One region of the Bacillus salitolerans genome, then DNA from elsewhere that is predicted to be linked to it. Evidence: riboswitches for the same ligand, from Rfam matches in the RefSeq annotation. Region 1 holds a riboswitch; each other region holds the start of a gene.

Region 1 (3,706 bases):
GTGGATATTACCGATCGAAAAAAGATGGAGAGACATTTAAAGGAAAGTGAAAAACGCTACCGCTTAATCGCGGAGAATATGCCTGATCTCTTCTTTATTTGCAGTGTAAGTGGAAGGATAGATTATGCTTCTCCATCTTTTGAATGGATTATGGGAAGCCAGTTTCATTTGGAAGGACAGCTGTTTACTGAGTTAGTAGGCCCAGAGAATCAAAATCATTTCTTAAAACTATTCAATGAAAGTTATATGAATAAGGCTCCATGTCAATCAGAGTTTCAATTGGAAAAACAAAATAAGGAGCTTGGGATATTTGAACTCGTAATCTCGCCAGTATTTGATGAGGATAAAAAGGTAGTGCAAATGTTAGTCATTGGACGTGATATTACAGATAAGAAAAAAACCGAAGAAATGCTATTACAAAGTGAAAAGCTATCGATTGTTAGTGAGTTGGCTGCAGGAGTCGCACATGAAATTAGAAATCCTGTTACGTCTATCAAGGGATTTGTTCAATTGTTAGAAGAATCCTATGATCATACTTACTTCCCAATTATTAAAGGTGAACTTGAACAAATTGAAGAAATTATTAATGAATACCTAGCATTAGCCAATTTACAGTCACTGCTAATTCAACGTGTAGATATTACCGAGTTACTTCAGGAGGTTCTTGACCGTTTTACAGATAAATTAATCGAGAAAAGTATCCGCTATTCGATAGAGTCGAATTTGGTTGCTTCAATGCATGGAGATTTTAATCAACTAAAAAAAGTGTTTACTAATATAATTGAGAATAGTATAGAAGCCGTTGAAACTTATGGGGAAATTTGGATTAAATTAACAAGTAATGATTCTCATATCAATATTTCAATTACTGACAATGGAATAGGAATGGACGAAGAGCGGTTAGCGCGGTTAGGAGAACCTTATTATAGCTATCGTGAAAAGGGAATAGGAATAGGACTGATGAAATGCTTTCAAATTATTGGACAGCACAAAGGAACTATAACCTTTAGTAGTAAAGAGTATGAAGGGACAGTTGTTGAAGTAAATATCCCGAGGATAAAAGAGGAAAATAAGGGGAAAGGTACCAGAAATATGCCAACAACTGGAAATAATTCAGAAAAATTAGAAAAATTAATTGAAAAGGTTTGATTTACCACTAAAAATGATAATAAAACACCCGATAATAGTAGTAAATAAGAACTTATACCTACGAAAATGGCAAACTTATTGAAAGATAAGGACGCAAAGCCACGGGTCTAAGGCCAAAGTGCTAAGATCGCCGGGTTACCGAAAAGGATGGAATTGTATTCAGTTTATAGTGCTTTTGTACTATCTATTGAAGCCCCCCAACCTTTTGGGGGGCTTTTTATCATACGTAGAAAATCAAGGAGAATTGAGGTGAATACTATGGGACTATCCATTAATATAGACAGGAAGGAATCCGAATTAGTGATTCATTTGAAAGGAATACTAGATATTTCAACAAGCTATATGCTTGATGAGCATTTAAAGGAAATCGTAAGCCCAGAAACTGTAATCATTGATTTTAAAAACCTAGAATTTATCGATTCTACGGGGATCGGTTCAATTATAAATGCTGCCCATATCTCTATTGAAAAACACTTTACTCTCATTTTACAAGGTATGAATGAGTTTACGGATGAGGTTTTTGAAGAAATTGGTGTTTACCAAATTATAAAAGCCTTGCAAAAAATCTAAAGTATAACGTTGCACAAATTAACTGGATGGGAGGGTCATTATGCAAACCATCGTTGCGAAAGGAAAAGACGTTCAAGACGCTATCATAATTGGTTTAAATACGCTAGGAGTCAATAAAGATGAAGTGGATATTGAGATTATTCAGTCGAATGAAAAAGGATTTTTAGGTTTAGGGACAAAAAAAGCGGTTGTTAAACTTACGATTCAAAAGGGCCAAGAAAACCGTTCGAACAATTCTCATGACTCCTCACAACAGATATTGAATGATGGAGATAAACCGAGAGAGGAGGACCTTACAAAGGTCCTTCAACCTCAGGAAAAGGTAGATGATAGCATCCATACACTCGAAGGTAAAGTGTGGGTGAAGGATGGAAGGCTATATTGTAGAGATTCACCCACAAGGTTTCCTTTAGTGACAATCCAAGAAGGTCTACGTTTAATGAAGAATGGGCAATCCATAACAGAAGAGACAACGATTGTTTCTGAGGCACACCATTATGAAATTGAAGTGGATTCTCTGGAGGAAAGAGAAACAAAATGGTCCATTAAGATAGATAAGCAAGGGTTAATAGTTTTATTAACAGTTGAACCTGGTTACACAATCACCCGGAGTTTACAAGATGTCGTACCGGATTACCATATTGACGTTAAAGTGGACGAAAAGAAAGAAATCATAAACAGCTTAACTCAACATGATGTTATCAATGAGTTGAAATCGCTAGGTATTAACGAGGGTTACGATATAGAAGAAATTATAAAAGCAACGAGTGTGGAAGAACCGTCCACGTTCGAAATTGCAACAGGTAAAAGTCCAACAGATGGAAATGATGGATGGATCGAGTATTTGGTCAACCTTCAAGGTAATAATGAATTTCTTGAAAAAGAGGATGGACGAATTGATTATAAAGAAGTTCAAACCTTTCCAGCTGTGGATAGAGGCGCAGTGATTGGCATTATTCATCGCCCTATTCCAGGAGAATCGGGATATACAGTTCAAAACGAATTAATACCAGCCCCGAAGGTATACCCAGTGATTGTGAGACCTGGAAATGGAATTATCATTGAAGAAAATAAAATTGTGGCAACTGCGTCAGGGCGACCACAAGTGGAGCAAAGAGGAAAACTGATTACAGTAGCTGTTAAACCAAAGCTCGTTCACCAAGGAAATGTAGATTTGGAATCTGGAAATATTCGGTTTATAGGTGATGTAGAAATAGTTGGAGAAGTAAATAATATGGTTGTGGAAGCTGAAGGTGAAATTAATGTTCACAAGCTTGTTAATAAAGCAATTTTGACAACTTCTGGTTCCATCATTACGTATGGAAATATCGTTGGTTCAGAGATTTCAGCAGGGAAAAACAATATGTTACAGGTTGAGTTAGGACATTTGCTAGGGAGTCTCTATCAACAAACAGAAAAATTACTGAAAGTGGTCAATGAACTGATGCTGTCTCCAGCTTTTAAATCTAGTGATTTATCTAATGGTGGGTTAAAGCCGTTAATTCGAATATTACTAGAAAAGAAGTTTCAAAGCTTCCCATCCATAGCTAAAAAGTATGTAGAGGTTGTAAGAAAGGGAGAAACGTATTTAGATGAAGAATGGAAAGAAGTAGCGATATCGCTAAATCATCTTTTTTTATCCTTAACAAATGAAGTCATTTCAATTGAACGTATAGAGCAACTATCACAAAAAATGAAGAAACTAAATGAAGAAAGCGATTCACCGATTGATCAAGATTCCTTTATAACAGTACCTAATGTACTAAAGAGTAAGATTTATTGTAGTGGTAATGTGTTAATAGTAGGGAAAAGTTGTACACACTCTACTATCCATGCAGGTGGTAGTTTGAAAGTTAAAGGTGCTCTAAGAGGTGGAGAGGTTTATGGAAGACTAGGTGTTGATATCAATGAAGTTGGTGCTGAAAGTGGTGTTACAACCTTAATATCTGTTCCAAGTGATCAAACCATAAAAATAAATAAAGCAATG
Region 2 (3,706 bases), on a different contig from region 1:
CTACCTCATACCCTAACAATGAGCGAATGGCTGGTGACAAATAGGTTAACGTTCCATCAGGAGAACTATATGTAATAACATCTTGTGAATTTTCAGAAATAACCCGGTATAATTCTTCACTTTTTTCGAGTTGTTCCTGTTCTTTTTTTCTTTCTGTTACATCCTTGATAATACCAACAATTTTCGTTATTCGTCCCTCTTCATTTACTAATGTTTCTCCTGTGATTTCTACAAACCTAATATCCCCGTTATCTAGCCTTATTCGGCACTGACAGTTTAACGATTCTCCTTCTGTTGCTCTTGTAAAATGATCTTTTACCTTTTCTATATCAGTTTCTTCAACGATTTGAAGGAAGTCAAGAAACTTCAGTTTCGTTACCTTCAATTGTCTTCCAATTATTGTAGAAACGTTATCCTCCCAATAAAAATAATTATTTTTCAGCTCCAACTCCCAGCTTATGAGCTTTGCAATGGTTAATGCTTGATTTAACCTTGCTTCTCTTTCTTGTCGCTCTTGTTCAATAAGCTTACGATCGGTTATATCTTTAGCAATTCCGTAAACCCCGATTATCTCTTGATCTACGACTATAGGTAGATTAGTCACAGCAACTTCTACTTGATCCCCATCTTTTGTCAGACATGTAACTTCATAGCTTTGAGGGTAACCTCTAGAAGCTTGCTGAAAAAAATAATCTACACTCTCTTTATCCTCAGTAGAAAGCAGAATTCTGTAGTCCATCTTTAGAGCCTCTTGCTTTGAATAACCAAATAATTTCTCAAAACTCTTATTGACCGAAAGATAGTTTCCGTTTAAGTCAAATGAATAAACCGCATCCGGGTGAAAAGTAAATAATGATTCGTAATGTTGTTCTGTCTTCAGTAACGCTTTCTTTGCTTTACTTATACTACGAAAATGTACGACCAATCCTTCATTATTCGGATAGGCCCTTACATCAAACCATTCATTTAGCGGTGGATAGTACTCTTCAAACTCAACAGTAATACCTTCATTTACAGCTCGATGATATTGATGAAAAAATGTTGAGTCAACGGTTTCCTCAAATTCATCCCATACTAGTTTTCCAATGAGGTCAGCCTTTTTTCGAGACAGTAATTCTTCACCAGCCTGGTTTATGTAAATAAAATTCCAATTATTATCCAAGACGAAAAGAGCATCCCTTAAATCGTCAGTAAAGTTGGTATTCATTTTCTCTTATCCCTTCTACAACCAATAGTATTTTCTGTTCGTATTACGGAGACGCTAAAAAGGCCACAACAAATATAAGATTAGAGATACACCTTACACTTTGTTTGGCCTTATGACTAACACTTCTATTGTTTAGTTCATCTGTGCACAATAGCTTTATTCATTTGTTTGAACATAATCTGTATAGAAATGAGCATCACTCTCACTGTCCATCTTAACTATACTCTACCTTATTATTCTTTTCAATTATTTGGAAGTTTCATAGTATGAAACTTCCATCATTGGAGGTTTTCCTCATCCTCCACTGATTGTAGATGTGAGTCTCACAGACGTTGCCACAGGAAGTGGGGGTCTTAGCGCTAGTTAGAGCGAGATAACCTACCTACACAAATATCTTGTTTATGTAGTAACCTTTCAAAAGCAATTGACAGGTTTCGCATACATTCTGATCGAATATTTTCTTCACATATAAAATCAGAAAATATTTCATTTTGCAACCTATTTAATAATATTGAAAGCTTATCCTCCTCTATTTCATTTACACCATTACCATTAATGAAGGAAATAATTTCACTTTGAAAGTATTCAATTGAGCCAAACAAAACCGTCATAATTGCTCCCACCTTTATGAAAAAAATATGTTATGTAAAAAAGCCCACCAAAAAGATTAGTGGACTTTACCGGTGATTGGTTCCAATTAACCAGATAAGTTCATTCTTTTTGGCAGCCCGACTATCATAGCTTATTCAACCTTAGACTCGTAGCTTTGCGTCCTTATTTTTCAATAAGTTTGCCTTTTACCTATTATACTTGAATCATAAAACGGAAGACATATTTCTTCAACAATTTTCAGCAAATTCTACCAAAAATAGTTAAATTATCCCGAGTAAAAAGTACTAGAAAGTATGCTAGAGAGTGTCACTGCGGCCTCAATATCCTTTTTCAATCTTTATGATCTCTCCATGGAGTTGTACTTCTTCTCCATTTACACTAATCCAATCTCCATCTTTACAAGCATATATTGGATGATGACTTTTCAAGTTTTCTAATTGTGAGATCAACCTTGAATCTCCTTCCCAATGTGGCATAAACTCAAAATCAACTAAATGTAAGGAATTAATATTATTGAGTCTGGAAACATTTTCATCGAGAAAGGTTGCCATTTCAATTGTCTTAGACATTAAAATACTGCCGGCACTTTGACCGATTAAAATACCCCCATTTTCCACATATTTTTGGAGCAGTGGAATGAATCCTCGCTTTCTTATATTCTCTAAAAATATAAATGTGTTACCACCTGACAAAAAAATTGCCTCTCTATTAAGCAATTCGTTTGTAAGTGAAGGGGTATACTCTACATCTAATTCAAAATATACAATATCCTTGAACCCGATTTCATTAAAATAGGTACGACCCACATTAAAGTATTTTCTGCTTAAATCAGACTGTGAAGTGATATACCCCAGCTTTGGAATGAAGTGGTAATCCAATCTGCCAATAATCCTCGCAATTCGATTATTTGTTTATGATGTAGGTCACTTAATAAAATTAGTCGTTTCAATCTTCTGTCTCCCTATCTATTTGTCGTTATTTATTTTTCATTGTAGTAAAACGTATGTACTTCTTCCCCTATTCCAATAATTCGGAAGCATTTTCTTCCATACAACGTGAAAGTATTCTAACAAAATTAGTATGAATCATACATAAATACAACACAATAATAGTTAACGAAAAATACTGTTTAAGAAAAGCAATTTTTTAGGAGGAAAAGCATGAGTCATCTACCTGTACTTTTGATGAAATTTATTTCTAGTGTCCTTATCTTTACTATCGCGCTAGATTTATTTTTCGAGGCTTCCTTTGTAGATATATTGTCTTTTAGCTTGCTACTTACCGTCTTTTCATACTTTATAGGTGATCAAATATTATTGCCTCGAATTGGTAATGCTAACGCTATCATTTCTGACTTTTTCCTTGCGTATGTAACTGTTTGGATATTCGGTAGCATTCTTCTTCATAGCTACCTGCAAATTGCATGGGGAAGTATCATTACCGCCAGCTTTGTTGCTGTTTCAGAGCTATTCGTTCATCGATATATGTTGAGAAGAAGTCCTATAGCACAAGAAACGCAAAGGTCTGCTTTTAATGAAAGATTAGCTTATGGAATGGAGATGGCTGAAGAGCAGAATCCAAGGGATAAAAAATAAATAAATAGCCCCAAAATCCTGAGGCTATTTATTTAATCCCACGTAAACCTTTGTTCTTTCCAAGGATTCCCATACATATGATACCCGTTCTTTTCCCAAAAACCTGGTTTGTCTTCCTTAACAAACTCAATGGCTCTGATCCATTTTGCACTTTTCCAAAAGTATAAATGTGGAACGACAAGCCTTAACGGATATCCATGCTCAGGCGTGAGACTGTTACCATTGTGGGAGTGTGCCACAAGACTCGTCTCATGTAAAAAATCCTGAATCGGCAAATTCGTTGTCCAGCCTT
Region 3 (3,706 bases), on a different contig from region 1:
AGCTTATTGAAAGGATTATCAGATGAAATTCTTAATTTTCTCATGCATTTTGTTTATTATGGTTGCTTATTGGATTCCTAAAAATCTTTCTAAACCTGAAATTTACGCGATTTCAAACTTTTCAATTTTATTAGGATTTGTAACAGATATTACGTTTGACCTTAAATATAATTGGTATGGCTATTTTACTTCAGGCGTCCAATTTGCGGGGTTTCTACCTATTCTAATACTCTTTCCAACATCAGGTGTTATCTTTATGAACTTCTATCCAAGTAATCAATCACTAAAAAATAAATTACTCTATATTTTTTTCTGGACTATTTTCTGTTTGATTTTTGAATTTCTTTCTATACTGTCAGGGTATTTTTATCACAATGAGTGGAGATATTGGTACTCGGCTATTACATATCCATTTCTATTTCTTCTGCATTTATTGCATCTTACATTTTTCAGAACGTTGAACAAATAAAGTGAAACTTCAATCAGTGGGGGTGTTCCTCATCCCCAACTGATTGTTAGCCCCGGCCCACACTGTGGGTCACACTGACATTGCCACAGAAGGTGGCGACTTTAGTCTTGTTCCTATACAGGGTTATTACTGGCGCTTATCCGCCAGTTGGAACCGGATAAAAATCATGGAATTCAGTGCCTTGAGAGGAGGCTCTTTACTGCTAATGAGCCCAACTCATAATCGAGAGGAATTGTTCGTTTCTTTGGTAATTGATGTGTTCAGATTCAATGGCCATTACTGGCATACCAGAATCAAGGCAATACTACATTAAGGCATTAAGATCATCATTTAGTTCCATTTCATCTACTACAACTTTCTCTAAAAGCCACGATAGAAAGTTTGTGTAAACCAGCTTTTGGAAGAACAAAAGGCTTAGTGCGCCCCGTTTAGCCTAAGGCAAAGCAAATGTTCTGTCATGAAAAAATAAGGTGGTTTTCCCTTTTAGTCATAACAGGTTATTTGACCTCGAGTGGCTGGGAGCTGGATTCCAAGTTACTAGCCCATTCTCTTGCTGAAACCTTTCTTAATAATTGAAAAAAGCCTAAATCAAATATGATTTAGGCCCAGATTATCGTACTTTCTATTCTAGGATAGGTGGAGTATCCACCATTTCCTTCCGTTTCTTTTTCTCTGCATACATGTTCGAATCCGCTTCTACAAACAAGGAGCTCATGTTTCCTAATGAATGTTCTGCATGAGCATAGCCTATCGATGCTTTAATGTTGATTGTTGTGCTTTTCTCATTAAACACTGTTAGTTCCTGATGGATTTTTTTTATGAATGCTTGCACGTAGCTTTCTGGCTGATCCTCTATTAAAATAGCAAACTCATCTCCGCCAATTCTAGAAACAAAGACATGCTCATCGGAAAATTGATCTAATATTCTCGCTGTCTCTTTTATCAGGATATCCCCAGTCTTATGGCCATATTGATCATTAAATACCTTTAATTCATCTAAATCACATAGGATGATACTAGACGGAACATCCCGCTGTTTGTTTAGTCTTTCCATTTGCTGGTCAAAATAACTTCTATTGTAAATACCTGTCAAAGTATCATGTGATATTCTAAACTCCAGATCTTTTTGAAGTTTAATTTTGTCGTCAATATTTCGGATAATACCTTGGATAGCCACAAACTCACCATTTTTATAAATTGGTGTAGCGTACTCTTCGAAATATATATATTCCCCTTCTTTATTTCTCCATCTTTGGATAATGGGCTTGCTGTAGTCGGCATGGCCATATATTTTATTAGATACAATTTCATAATCATCTGGATGAACAAGATCAAAGGGAATATTAGGATTCATCAAGCTTTCCCCGACTATCCCCTCCCCTAACACCTTATCTATAGAGGGACTTATATATTTAAATTTCCGTTCGGGCTTTACTTGATAATAATAGATAATATCTCTAGAACTCTCTACTAAATTATAAATTCTCTTCTCATTTTCCTTTCGTTCCTTGACCCTCATCCTTACGATTTGTTTATACGTTTTTATGCTGAGGATCCCAACAAACAAACCTACTAAAAAACTAATGAATTCCATCGTCATCCTCCATTATCTTTTCTGATGACTGCATGAACAAAGAGCGAGAACATAGAACAAAAGGCTCAGGGCGCCCCGTATAGCCTCAGGCAGAGCAAATGTTCTGTCATGAAAAAAAAGGGTGGTTTTCCCTTGTATTCATGACAGGTTATTTGACCAAGGAAAAAGTGATACTTCTTTTTCCCTCGAGTAAGATGAAACGGCAAAGATCGTCGCCAATTCATCTTGGCTGGGTGCTGGAGCTAGATTAGCCGAAACATTGTTGTATAAACTAAACACCAGAAACTTATTTTACTTTAATACAGGAATGCTAGAATAAAAAATAGACTAACCGATTACCGATTAGTCTATTCAAATAGACGAATAGTTCATTCTATCGGTAACTGGCTGGCATAATCAAACCGATGTTAGCCCCTTTAGCTTTGCGTCTCCACCTTTCGATGGGTTTGCCTTTTATCAAAATATTCAGTACTTCAATGCTAGTATATAGGTCTACAATCCTAAAGTCAATGTAAACGCTAGTATAATCACCGGAATATAGGTAGGGAATATGGACTATATACGTTTATTGTTACCAAATTAACAACGAAAGAATAGTTGATACAACCAACCCCGCCATTACAGGCCAGAAATTTTTCCGAACAAGATCCATAACTGGTACTCCGCATAATCCAGCTACTGCCACAAGTGATGACCAAGCGATTAAAGTTCCTCCACCTGTCCAGATTGATCCCATTTGACCGATTGCAGCAAGGGTAGATGGATCGATGGAATTGGAGGCAAGCGCTCCAGAAAGTGCACCAGTTAGAGGTAAACCAGAAAATCCTGAGCCATCGAGACCCGTAATAATTCCAATGATCAAAATTCCAAATGCTGAAAGAACCATGTTTTCTGGTATGACCGTTTGACCTGCTTGAACTAAATCGAATAGGAAGGCAGGTGGTGTAGCTTCACCGAGTGATAGGATGCTTCCAGAAAAATCACCACTTCCTAAGAAGAAAAACCCAGCAATCGGAATTACCGGTCCCATCGCTTTAAAAGCAAACACAAAGCCTGATGTAATGTGCTCACTAATCCGATCTAACGCTTGAACTTTACCGTACGTTACAGTAGCTAGGCTAAGGAGTAGCACGGCCACTCCACCGATGAAGGCCGCACCATCTCCCCCTTCGAATCCTCCCATTCTTCCTCCGCTCACCTTTGTTGAAATCATATAGATCATGACCCCAAGCATTGAAAGCGGTACCAATACAGCAAACACCTTGCTCCACACGGTTTGTTTCGCTTCGTCTTGCTTGGATTCATCCGATGATCCTTGAAGCGTCTTCAGCTCCGTTTCGATTACGGGATCCGTCGATTTCCTCATTTGTTTCCTTACACCTAAATAACCTAACAGGATAGCTGTTCCACCAGATATAAGAGATAGGATTAACGCTTTGTCAGCTACTAATGCTGTATCAATCCCAGCTGCTTTTGCACTCAAGCTTGGCGCAATTTGCATGACGTAATCCGATGAAAGAGCCATCCCTTGACCGGCAAGAGCAACAGCCATTGCCGCTCCCATTAGCGGTAACCCAGCTCTAACTGCTGCTGGTACTAACAGCGCACATATGAGTGGAACAGCAGGTGTCGGCCAGAAAAAT
Region 4 (3,706 bases), on a different contig from region 1:
CTTCTCTTCTTTCTTTGCATTAACTTCATCACTAGCGAATACTCCTAGTCCAAGAGTTAAAGTCAATGATGCTCCTAAACAAACCTTAACAAACTTATTCATATTGTCACCTCATATATCATTTAACTGACATATTCCTAAATTTATTATAATCTTCCATATTTGGAGAATCAACACTTTTTTACAAATCACTGGCTAAACTTCTGATTAAGCTTGCATAGAATAGATTTCCACCTGTTTGGAATCCCTCAATAGCAACCTTTAAAAGGGCTTGATTTCTAAGACATATACCTTTGTAATACAATTGGAAGGAAGTTAACTCGCCCCTTTTCCTTTCAATTTCATTCAAAATTGATAAGCACTTATCTTGGTTTTCTTTCCCTTCCAATCTAGCATGATAATGGCAGACTTCTGCTCGATCTGATAAAAAGAGTTCATTAAAATCATTGTGTATTAGACGAATAAAATCATGCGTAGCTTCTAATTGTACTCTTTTTATAGTGAAATCCTTATTTACTACTTCTAATAAGGATAATGATTTTTTAATATATTGGATGCTCTGTTCATAATCATGTTCTGCATGTAACTGAGCGAGTAACGCATAGGCAGAAATTATAGGAAAATGATAAATGTTTCCAGAATTAATGATAGTCCAAGCCATTTCCCGTGCCTTTTCCTTTTCATTTCGAGCCATGAACACAGTTGATTTCATTTCCCATACCCTAATCAGCATAGAATGTTTGAAATAACTATCTTCAAGTTGCAATACTAACTCTGTAACATCATCTACTAAATCTAACATGACGTTCCAAGCATTAAGGTCATAAAAGCTATATAAAGTTAGGATCTCCATCATGACCTTAGATGTTTCTTTTGTAAAGTTCGTATTTAATTTTATTTGCTCAGTTCGCCTATACATTTCCTGTTTTTTATTAACAAAAGCACCACGATTTCTTTGCATTAACAATAGATATAGAGGAGAAAATTCTGGATTGTCAAATTTGTATGCCAATTCTTCGGCTAATTCGAAATATCCATTGTTCATTAAATATTCTAATATCATTGGCTCATTATCTGGACGATCGGAAAGTATACAAAATTCCCTCATTACTCGATTAAAGATATCTGGCTCGCCTTCGTATAATAATTCTGCCAATTTATAAAAATTTGAAAAATGAAATGCAGCTTTTCCTTTAAATATAAGAGTAACGTTAGCTGGTGTACATTCGAATAAAATAGAAATGTCTTTCTTTTTAATTCTTTTCTTTTTTAAATCAGCCTCTAGTCGGCACAAAAACTTAGTATACATATTATCACTTCACTTTCAAGTTTAATATCTATTTGCACGAATAGTCTAGAAGATTTGGAGTCGTATAAGCTGTATACTGTATATTTATCCTCTAGGCGTAGATAATAAAAAAGTATCCTACATAGGATACCTCATGGATTATCCCGATAGCTGGCTAGCATAGTTTATCACTTTAGCCCCTTAAGCTTTGCGTCACCACTTTTCAATGGTTTTGCCTTTAACGGATGTATATAGATATAAATTAGTACTTTTGTAATATATTATATTGAAACGAGAATGCTTATCAGTACAAAAGTAGTATATCTATTTATTTACCTCTTGACAATGCTATTTGGCAAAGTTGTTCTATATTTCCAATAGTATGAAACTTCTCTTAACTTACTCAACTTCCACTTGTTAATCTTATCCAGATATACCAACTCTCCTTTCTTACCTAATAACAATAGTAAAAAGGACTAAAATAAAGCATTAATCCTTTTTATCTTGCTACTAAGCGTTTTGGTTCATATTAGATAGTTCTATTACTCTCATTTGAATGGCTCCTTTAGTCCTTCGGAGAAGCTCTCCTGCTTCTTCATAAACTAAACCTTGTCGAAGCAAGTTCATTAGTTTTCGATCTTCCTCATCAGACCATCTTTCGTAAGCTCGTTTAGCTTGTGTTTGACGTTTACAAGCATCTTCTACCCAAGTTGGCTCAGGTAAGATGGAATACCTTTCATATTTCGTGAAATCAATCTTGTCTTGGTTCTTCTTTGCCCAATTCCAGAAGTCTTTCGGAGCAATCATTTGATAAGTACATTTCTTCCTAGTAACCTTCTCTTTTACAGGAAGTCCCTCATTTTTTTTCAGTTTTCCTAATTGGTAAGGTGTTGTTTTTAATAGCCTAGCTAATTCCTTAAGTGTCAATTCACCCTCATGATCTTTAGTACTAAGACCCATTCGTTTTAATTTAGCTTCCACTGAACCAATATCCCTATCTAAGGTAGTTGCAATTGTCTCCAAATCGAATTTTCCTACTATTTCATAGAGATATTCTTCTTCTTTGGTTGTCCAAATTCTATATGTTCGGACCATAATATATACTCCTCTCAACGTTAAAATGAAAAAAGGAGCAAGCACATGGTATCTGTACTTACTCCCTCTCTTTGTTTACTTTTTTATTAACAAACGGCTGCCATGTACTCATCCGGTATGAGATAATCCTGAGAAATGGTTCGTTCAATGGCATCAATATGTTGGACAGTGATATCCTTTTCCGTACGATTCACAACTACGGATAAGATTTCTCCAACACCAACCATCGAACTTGCGTCACCCATGTTTAACCAAATACGGTTCCCATCGGACACATGAACGTACTCATTCTCAATCCCGACAACTTGAACAGTCCATTTTTGCTCTCCCATTAAACCGTCTCTTATACGAGCTGTTGCCAGTTCAGAATATGATCCATCCAGTTCAATGTTTTCATCATCTTCAGATAAGTCTTCCATTGTTAGACAATCCTCAATTGGTTGTTGTTCCATCATCATATCTAACTGGTTTAACTCATCATCCATTGATACCGTTACGTAATTGTCGGGTTCCATACAATCAATATAGGAATCCTGAGACATAGGCTCTTCGTATTGCTCCGCTTGAGGCCCATTCACTTCTTGTTCAATCATTGAAAGAAATTGTAAGGTATCATCATTTAATACTGCTCTTTTAACCTCTGGTACTTGCGTAGTTTCAACTGGAGCAGATTCAACGACTGTTTCAGTGACCAACTCCATCTCCATTTGCTTTTCTTCTTGATAACTCATTACAAAATCATATGTTACCATTCGAGAAACACGGATAATGTCTGCTTTGATCATACAATATTGCTCCAATACATGAATCACTACTAGTTGAATGATAGATAATGCATCTACTACTGCAATTGTCATATTTAATATCTTCCTCTCATTTTTAATTAAAGAGAACATCCATAAGGATGTTCCATTTATGCAAACAACTCAAAGACTAACTGACCATCTGCCGGTTCAGCTTTCTTTTTACTTTTCTTCATTTGCTCCTCTTCTCGCGTGTATACCATAAGAGAAATTTCTTCACCATATACAGCTTTAGTTGGACGTTCTAATTGTGCGAAGTAATCCAAAATGACATGACCTTCAGGATTCAAATCAATACCAAAGGCTTCAATAAGATCCACTTCTAGCACGCCACCTTTGAATAAGAATCCTGGCACTCGGTCATTTTCGATAAACTTACAATACGTTGCTGTTTTTCGAAGAAGCACATTTCGAGTAGATTCTTCCTCCACACTACTTCGAACCCAAGCCATAAACTGGTCTGATAAGGATTTTGGTTTCTTCTTCCCGATATTCGCCATTAATTCTCTAGCTCGTTCAG

The links. A riboswitch is a leader RNA that binds a small molecule or an ion and turns the genes downstream of it on or off. The one in region 1 is predicted to bind cyclic di-GMP.
Region 2: another riboswitch for cyclic di-GMP. It lies ahead of ACFSCX_RS07670 (hypothetical protein); the one in region 1 lies ahead of ACFSCX_RS15225 (STAS domain-containing protein).
Region 3: another riboswitch for cyclic di-GMP. It lies ahead of ACFSCX_RS24410 (sensor domain-containing diguanylate cyclase); the one in region 1 lies ahead of ACFSCX_RS15225 (STAS domain-containing protein).
Region 4: another riboswitch for cyclic di-GMP. It lies ahead of ACFSCX_RS06305 (AimR family lysis-lysogeny pheromone receptor); the one in region 1 lies ahead of ACFSCX_RS15225 (STAS domain-containing protein).

What each region holds. Positions count from the first base shown of each region.
Region 1 is NZ_JBHUEM010000024.1:113,646-117,351, reverse strand. Features, by position in the region: gene ACFSCX_RS15230 (EAL domain-containing protein) at 1-1,149, shown strand, start outside; cyclic di-GMP riboswitch class I at 1,208-1,292, shown strand; gene ACFSCX_RS15225 (STAS domain-containing protein) at 1,408-1,719, shown strand; gene ACFSCX_RS15220 (flagellar assembly protein A) at 1,760-3,706, shown strand, end outside.
Region 2 is NZ_JBHUEM010000008.1:5,441-9,146, reverse strand. Features, by position in the region: gene ACFSCX_RS07675 (PAS domain S-box protein) at 1-1,207, opposite strand, end outside; gene ACFSCX_RS07670 (hypothetical protein) at 1,567-1,818, opposite strand; cyclic di-GMP riboswitch class I at 1,927-2,012, opposite strand; gene ACFSCX_RS07665 (Type 1 glutamine amidotransferase-like domain-containing protein) at 2,137-2,697, opposite strand; gene ACFSCX_RS07660 (YndM family protein) at 2,980-3,414, shown strand; gene ACFSCX_RS07655 (sulfite oxidase-like oxidoreductase) at 3,447-3,706, opposite strand, start outside.
Region 3 is NZ_JBHUEM010000055.1:216,858-220,563, reverse strand. Features, by position in the region: gene ACFSCX_RS24415 (CBO0543 family protein) at 23-469, shown strand; gene ACFSCX_RS24410 (sensor domain-containing diguanylate cyclase) at 1,092-2,063, opposite strand; cyclic di-GMP riboswitch class I at 2,439-2,524, opposite strand; gene ACFSCX_RS24405 (hypothetical protein) at 2,635-3,706, opposite strand, start outside.
Region 4 is NZ_JBHUEM010000005.1:73,963-77,668, forward strand. Features, by position in the region: gene ACFSCX_RS06300 (hypothetical protein) at 1-102, opposite strand, end outside; gene ACFSCX_RS06305 (AimR family lysis-lysogeny pheromone receptor) at 182-1,309, opposite strand; cyclic di-GMP riboswitch class I at 1,452-1,535, opposite strand; gene ACFSCX_RS06310 (hypothetical protein) at 1,799-2,383, opposite strand; gene ACFSCX_RS06315 (hypothetical protein) at 2,470-3,240, opposite strand; gene ACFSCX_RS06320 (helicase-related protein) at 3,297-3,706, opposite strand, start outside.